Regions from separate parts of the Streptomyces sp. NPDC058375 genome, predicted to be linked through region 2. Evidence: predicted binding sites of a transcription regulator. Region 2 holds the regulator's gene; the other holds the start of a gene.
What was found. The regulator HspR, encoded in region 2, represses chaperone genes until heat shock. The targets are predictions, from matches to a motif close to TTGAGNNNNNNNNNCTCAA.

Region 1 (3,408 bases), on a different contig from region 2:
GCATCAGCACCGGCACCGGACGCGATGCCTGCACCCGCCGGCAGACCTCCAGGCCGTCGAAGCCCGGAAGCATGATGTCGAGCACCATCAGGTCGGGCTGCCAGGCCTCGGCCGCGTCCACGGCCGCCGGGCCGTCGAGCGCGGTCTGCACCAGGAAGCCCTCCGCCCGCAGCCGGGCGGAAATGGCGTCGACGATCGTCGCGTCGTCCTCGACCACCAGCACCCGGCGCTGAGCCCCCGGGGTGGCCGCGACGCCGTTGTGGGTGGTGTGTGTCTGTTCCATCGCCCCGCCCCTGCCCGTTCTCGCGGGAGCCATTCCCCCGGAGGCACGGTCTTCGCTCGTGGATTTCGTGGGTGATCCCGTGTGCCGGTCAGCAGCGTAAAGGCAGCGGAGGGCTCCCGGCTACGCAGGGTGTTGCCCCGGGGTCACGAGTTCGGGCGGGGCGAGCAGCCGGATCGTCGGCCTTGTGCCGGTTGGCCCGTGCCACCGCCGGGCCGTGCATACCGGGAGGGGGGTTCAGGCGGCCCGCAGTGCGAGATGGACCACGTCGGGCACACCTCGGGCAACGGCCACTTCTTCCGTCCTAACCCCGCTGAACCCGGCATTCCGCAGCGCCTGCTCGAAGGCGGGCGACGGCTGCGCGGACCAGACGGCGAGCACGCCGCCCGGGGTCAGCCGGTCGTGGCAGTGGGCCAGCCCGGCGGGGGAGTAGAGACTTTCGTTGCCCTCCGTGACGGTCCAGTCGGGCCCGTTGTCGATGTCCAGGCAGAGTGCGTCGTAACGCTCCGTGGTGGTACGGAGGTGGGCCACGAGGTCCGCGTGCAGGATTCCTGCCCGGGGGTCGGCCAGCGCCGCTCCGGAGATCCGGTCCAGGGGCCCCTCCCGGTGCCAGTCCACGATCGCCTGCTCCCGCTCCACGACCACGATCCGTCCCCAGCGCTCCTCCTCGGCGGCCCGCACCAGGGAGAACCCGACGCCGAGGCCGCCGACGAGCACCGATGGGCCGGTCCGCCCGGCGGGCAGGGCGGCCAGTGCGGCGTCGATCAGCAGCCGCTCGGAGCGCCCGTCGGAGGTGTCCATCAGGAAGCAGCCGTTGGCGATGATCTCGAAGTGTTCCCCGCGCTCCCGCAGCACGACCTCACCGAAGGGGCCCACCCGGCGGTCGAGGACGACGGGGGCGTCGGGCAGGCGCACCGGCAGCGATTCCATCGGTTCGTGGGCGGTCGTCGCGGACATGGTGTGGCTCTCCGGTCTCCGGTCGTGGCGGTGGGTGCCCGCCCATCCTGTCCCGCCGCGCGGGGCGAAGGCCAGCGCCTTTCCGGCTCAGGGGAGGGGAACAACTGCCCGCCGTCGAGCGCTGCCGTACGGGGAGGGGTGCCCTGGCGGGAGGTACGGCGGGCGGCCTGATCGCTCAGAGCGAACACGGGCCGGGGAACATTCGGCGACTCACAAGCATTGAGTGCACATAGCTCAACTTGCCTGCCGAAGGGGAGATCATGACTAACGAGTCCCAGGCGTTCACACCGATCGACCTGCCCGTGCTGCCGCTCGACGACGAGGTCGTCCTGCCCGGCATGGTCGTGCCGCTGGACCTGTCCGACACCGAGGTGCGCGCCGCCGTCGAGGCCGCGCAGGCCGCCGCCCGACCCGGCGGCGGCAAGCCCCAGGTGCTGCTGGTCCCGCGGATCGACGGCACCTACACGGGGACCGGTGTCCTCGGCACCGTCGAGCAGGTCGGACGCCTGTCGGACGGTGACCCGGGCGCGCTCATCCGGGCCCGTGACCGGGTCCGCATCGGCGCCGGGACCAGCGGCCCCGGCCGGGCGCTCTGGGTCGAGGGGACCGTGCTGGAGACCGCCGCCCCCGACCCGCTGCCCGGATCCGCCGCCGAGCTGGTCAAGGAGTACAAGGCGCTCGCCACCAGCTGGCTGAAGAAGCGCGGCGCCTGGCAGGTCGTGGACCGGGTCCAGCAGATCGACGACGTCTCCGCGCTCGCCGACAACTCCGGATACTCGCCGTTCCTCACCACCGCCCAGAAGGTCCAGCTCCTGGAGACCGTGGACCCGATCGCCCGGCTGAAGCTCGCCATCCAGTGGCTGAGCGAGCACCTCGCCGAACAGGACGTCGCCGAGTCCATCGCGAAGGACGTCCAGGACGGTGTCGACAAGCAGCAGCGCGAATTCCTGCTGCGCCGCCAGCTCGATGCCGTACGCAAGGAGCTCTCCGAGCTCAACGGCGACCCGGAGGACGAGTCCGACGACTACCGGGCCCGCGTCGAGGCCGCCGACCTGCCCGAGCACGTCCGGACGGCCGCGCTCAAGGAGGTCGAGAAGCTGGAGCGGTCCAGCGACCAGTCCCCCGAGGGCTCCTGGATCCGCACCTGGCTGGACACCGTCCTCGAACTGCCGTGGACCGAGCGGACCGAGGACGCCTACGACATCCGCGGCGCCCAGGAGATCCTGGACGCCGAGCACGCCGGCCTCGCCGATGTGAAGGAACGCATCACCGAGTACCTCGCGGTGCGCAAGCGGCGTGCCGACCGGGGGCTGGGTGTGGTGGGCGGCCGCCGTGGCGGGGCGGTGCTCGCCCTCGTCGGCCCGCCCGGCGTCGGCAAGACCTCGCTCGGCGAGTCCGTCGCGCACGCCATGGGCCGCAAGTTCGTCCGCGTCGCGCTCGGCGGCGTCCGGGACGAGGCGGAGATCCGCGGCCACCGGCGTACGTACGTCGGCGCGCTCCCCGGCCGGATCGTGCGGGCCATCAAGGAGGCCGGTTCGATGAACCCGGTCGTCCTGCTCGACGAGATCGACAAGGTCGGCTCCGACTTCCGGGGCGACCCGGCCGCCGCCCTCCTCGAAGTCCTCGACCCGGCGCAGAACCACACCTTCCGCGACCACTACCTGGAGGTCGAGCTCGACCTCAGCGACGTGGTCTTCCTGGCCACGGCCAACGTGCTCGAAGCCATCCCGGAGGCCCTGCTCGACCGCATGGAGCTGGTCCGCCTCGACGGCTACACCGAGGACGAGAAGGTCGTCATCGCCCGGGACCACCTGCTCCCGCGCCAGCTGGAGCGAGCGGGTCTGGAGAAGGACGAGGTCGCCCTGGAGGAGTCGGCGCTGCGCAGACTGGCCGGCGAGTACACCCGCGAGGCGGGTGTACGGAATCTGGAGCGGTCGGTGGCCCGGCTGCTCCGCAAGGTCGCGGCCCAGCACGAACTGGGCGACCGCGAGCTGCCGTTCACGGTGACCGATGCCGATCTGCGCGGTCTGATCGGCCGGCCGCACCACGTGCCCGAGTCCGCCCAGGACCCGGCCGAGCGCCGCACCGCCGTGCCGGGCGTGGCCACCGGGCTCGCGGTGACCGGGGCAGGCGGTGACGTCCTCTTCGTCGAGGCGTCGCTCGCCGACCCG
Region 2 (3,408 bases):
GACGCCAAGGGCGGTGCGGCGTGACCGAGGAGACTCCGGGCTTCGAGGAGAAGCCCGACGTCCCCTCCGGCGCCACCCCTGATGACGCCGAGCCGAAGGCTGCCGACTCCTCCGAGGAGGAGGAGGCGGCCCCGGCCGGGGACCTCGACCCGACCGTCGGTCTGACCGCACAGCTGGACCAGGTACGCACCGCGCTCGGCGAGCGCACCGCGGACCTCCAGCGGCTCCAGGCCGAGTACCAGAACTACCGTCGCCGCGTCGAGCGGGACCGGGTCACGGTCAAGGAGATCGCCGTCGCGAACCTCCTGTCCGAGCTCCTGCCCGTGCTCGACGACGTCGGCCGCGCCCGGGAACACGGCGAGCTGGTCGGCGGCTTCAAGTCGGTGGCCGAATCGCTGGAGACCACCGTCGCGAAGCTGGGCCTCCAGCAGTTCGGCAAGGAGGGCGAGCCCTTCGACCCGACGATCCACGAGGCCCTGATGCACAGCTACGCGCCGGACGTCACCGAGACGACCTGCGTGGCGATCCTTCAGCCGGGGTATCGCATCGGCGAGCGCACCATCCGCCCCGCGCGGGTGGCCGTCGCCGAGCCGCAGCCGGGCGCCACGCCCGCCGCGGCGAAGGAAGAGAAGAAGGCAGACGACGAGGAGAGCGGTGGCACCGAGGAGGTCTGACGTCGACCCGTCTGATCACCGCGGTGCACACCGACCGGCCCGGCGGCCGGCCCACGGGCCGGCCGCTCGGCCGATCGTCCGGAAGGAGGGACGTCGATGAGCACGAAGGACTTCGTCGAGAAGGACTACTACAAGGTCCTCGGCGTCCCCAAGGACGCCACCGACGCCGAGGTCAAGAAGGCGTACCGGAAGCTCGCCCGCGAGTTCCACCCGGACGCCAACAAGAACGACGCCAAGGCGGAGGAGCGCTTCAAGGAGATCTCCGAGGCGAACGACGTCCTCGGTGACCCCAAGAAGCGCAAGGAGTACGACGAGGCACGCGCCCTCTTCGGCAACGGCGGCTTCCGGGCCGGTCCCGGTGGTGCGGGCGGCAACTTCAACTTCGACCTGGGCGACCTCTTCGGCGGGGGAGCCCCGGGCGGCGGACAGGGCGGTGCGGGCGGCGGCTTCGGCGGCGGGGGCGGTCTCGGCGACGTCTTCGGCGGGCTGTTCAACCGCGGCGGCACGGGCACCCGGGTCCAGCCGCGGCGCGGCCAGGACATCGAGTCCGAGGTGACGCTCAGCTTCACCGAGGCGGTCGACGGGGCCACGGTCCCGCTGCGGATGTCCAGCCAGGCGCCCTGCAAGGCGTGTTCCGGCACCGGCGACAAGAACGGCACCCCCCGGGTCTGCCCGACCTGTGTCGGCACCGGCCAGGTCTCGCGCGGCAGCGGCGGCGGCTTCTCGCTCACCGACCCCTGCGTCGACTGCAAGGGCCGGGGCCTCATCGCCCAGGACCCCTGCGACGTCTGCAAGGGCAGCGGCCGGGCGAAGTCGGCGCGCACCATGCAGGTGCGGATCCCGGCGGGCGTCTCCGACGGCCAGCGGATCCGGCTGCGCGGCAAGGGAGGTGCGGGGGAGCGCGGCGGTCCGGCCGGCGATCTGTACGTCGTCGTCCACGTCGACGCTCACCCGGTCTTCGGCCGCAAGGGCGACAACCTCACGGTCACCGTGCCCGTCACGTATCCCGAGGCGACGCTCGGCGGCGACATCAAGGTCCCGACCCTCGGCGGCCCCCCGGTCACCCTGAAGCTTCCCGCCGGCACCCCCAACGGGCGTACGATGCGCGCCCGGGGCAAGGGCGCGGTGCGCAAGGACGGCACCCGCGGCGACCTGCTGGTCACCGTGGAGGTCGCGGTCCCCAGGGACCTGGGCCAGGAGGCCAGGGACGCCCTGGAGGCCTACCGGAAGGCGACCGCGGACGAGGACCCGCGGGCGGAACTGTTCCAGGCGGCGAAGGGAGCTTGAGATGGACGGCCGTCGACGCAATCCGTACCAGCTGACCGACGAGACCCCGGTGTACGTGATCTCGATCGCGGCCCAGCTCTCGGGCCTGCACCCGCAGACGCTGCGCCAGTACGACCGTCTCGGCCTGGTCTCCCCGGACCGTACGGCCGGGCGCGGCCGGCGCTACTCGGCCCGCGACATCGAGCTGCTGCGCACCGTGCAGCAGCTGTCGCAGGACGAGGGCATCAACCTCGCGGGCATCAAGCGGATCATCGAGCTGGAGAACCAGGTGACCGCGCTCCAGCAGCGCGTCGCCGAGCTCTCGGCGGCGGTGGACGGCGCGGCGGTCGCCATGCAGCAGCGCGAGGCCCAGGTGCACGCCTCGTACCGGCGGGACCTGGTGCCGTATCAGGACGTGCAGCAGACCAGCGCGCTGGTGGTCTGGCGGCCGAAGCCGAAGCGGCCGACGGAGTAGGGCCTGTCCGTCCGGTGCGCCTGTGCGTGCGCCCGTGCGAAGGGGCCGGGAGAGCGGCGGTTGAACGCCCTCCCGGCCCCTTTCGCGTGTCCGGGGGCATGGGTGGGCCCTACGGCAGGAACTCGCTGATCGTCTCGACCGCCATCATCCACATGGGCTGCCCGCCGGTGCCGAACGCGGCGGCCAGGGCGTAGCCGATCGCCGCGTCGGCCGGCTCGACGACGGCCCCGTCCCGCCACTCGGCGAGCACCCGCCGGTCGCCGGCCGAGGAGAAGTCCCCGATGCGCTTGCCGTTCCGGGTCAGCCGGCTGCTCGGGATCGAGTCGGGCACGAGCCGGTAGGACGTACCCGCGTGGCGGACGTCGACCCGGTAGGAGCGGCGGCGGAGCTTCCCCTTGCCGGGCGCGATCGTCGCTTCCCGGCCGTCCACGGTGAGGGTGAGGTGTCGGCGGTCGCGGGTGCCGATGGCGATGTGGTCGTCGACCGTCGCGCCGGGGGCGCGGGTGAGGACGACGCGGGGGATCCGCTCGCCGCTCACGACGATCATCTCGCCGTGCTCACCGGTGAGTTCGACCAGGATGTCCCCGTGGTGGTCGTCCTCGACGGGGGCGGGCAGGGGGGCGGTGTCGGTCATCTGGGCTTCGTGGTCCTTCTGTCGTGCGGAGAGTGTTCGCCAGGTCGGTCAGGACTGACGTACGGGATTCTCGCAGGACGCGGGGGAGGGGGGGCGAAGCCCGGTGGTCTCGGCGCGGGCGATGCGGCCGTTGCGGAGCGCCGTCTCGTAGAGCTGGACGGCGGGCGGGCACAATTCTCTGTTCCCGTGCGCATGGGCCCGTTTCGCCCCTCCGTATGCATTTTTGACCCCCCATCATTTGCAGTGCAACAAGATGACGGTGGTCAAAGCCTAAGGGGCGCGAAAGGCTCGGGGCATGGGGAGTCGGGGCACTTCCTCGATGGTTCCGGGGCGCGGCTGCCCTCTCCCCCTGGCGCGGC

Region 1: a site for HspR is predicted at 1,457-1,475, ahead of lon (endopeptidase La). Genes of this name have one in related genera too.

Annotation. Positions count from the first base shown of each region.
Region 1 covers NZ_JBHXJG010000118.1:8,879-12,286, forward strand. The annotation lists gene ACFWM7_RS19865 (response regulator transcription factor) at 1-283, opposite strand, end outside; gene ACFWM7_RS19870 (spermidine synthase) at 518-1,237, opposite strand; gene lon (endopeptidase La) at 1,498-3,408, shown strand, end outside.
Region 2 covers NZ_JBHXJG010000031.1:34,010-37,417, forward strand. The annotation lists gene dnaK (molecular chaperone DnaK) at 1-24, shown strand, start outside; gene grpE (nucleotide exchange factor GrpE) at 21-674, shown strand; gene dnaJ (molecular chaperone DnaJ) at 771-1,961, shown strand; gene ACFWM7_RS08120 (heat shock protein transcriptional repressor HspR) at 1,963-2,415, shown strand; gene ACFWM7_RS08125 (hypothetical protein) at 2,525-3,049, opposite strand.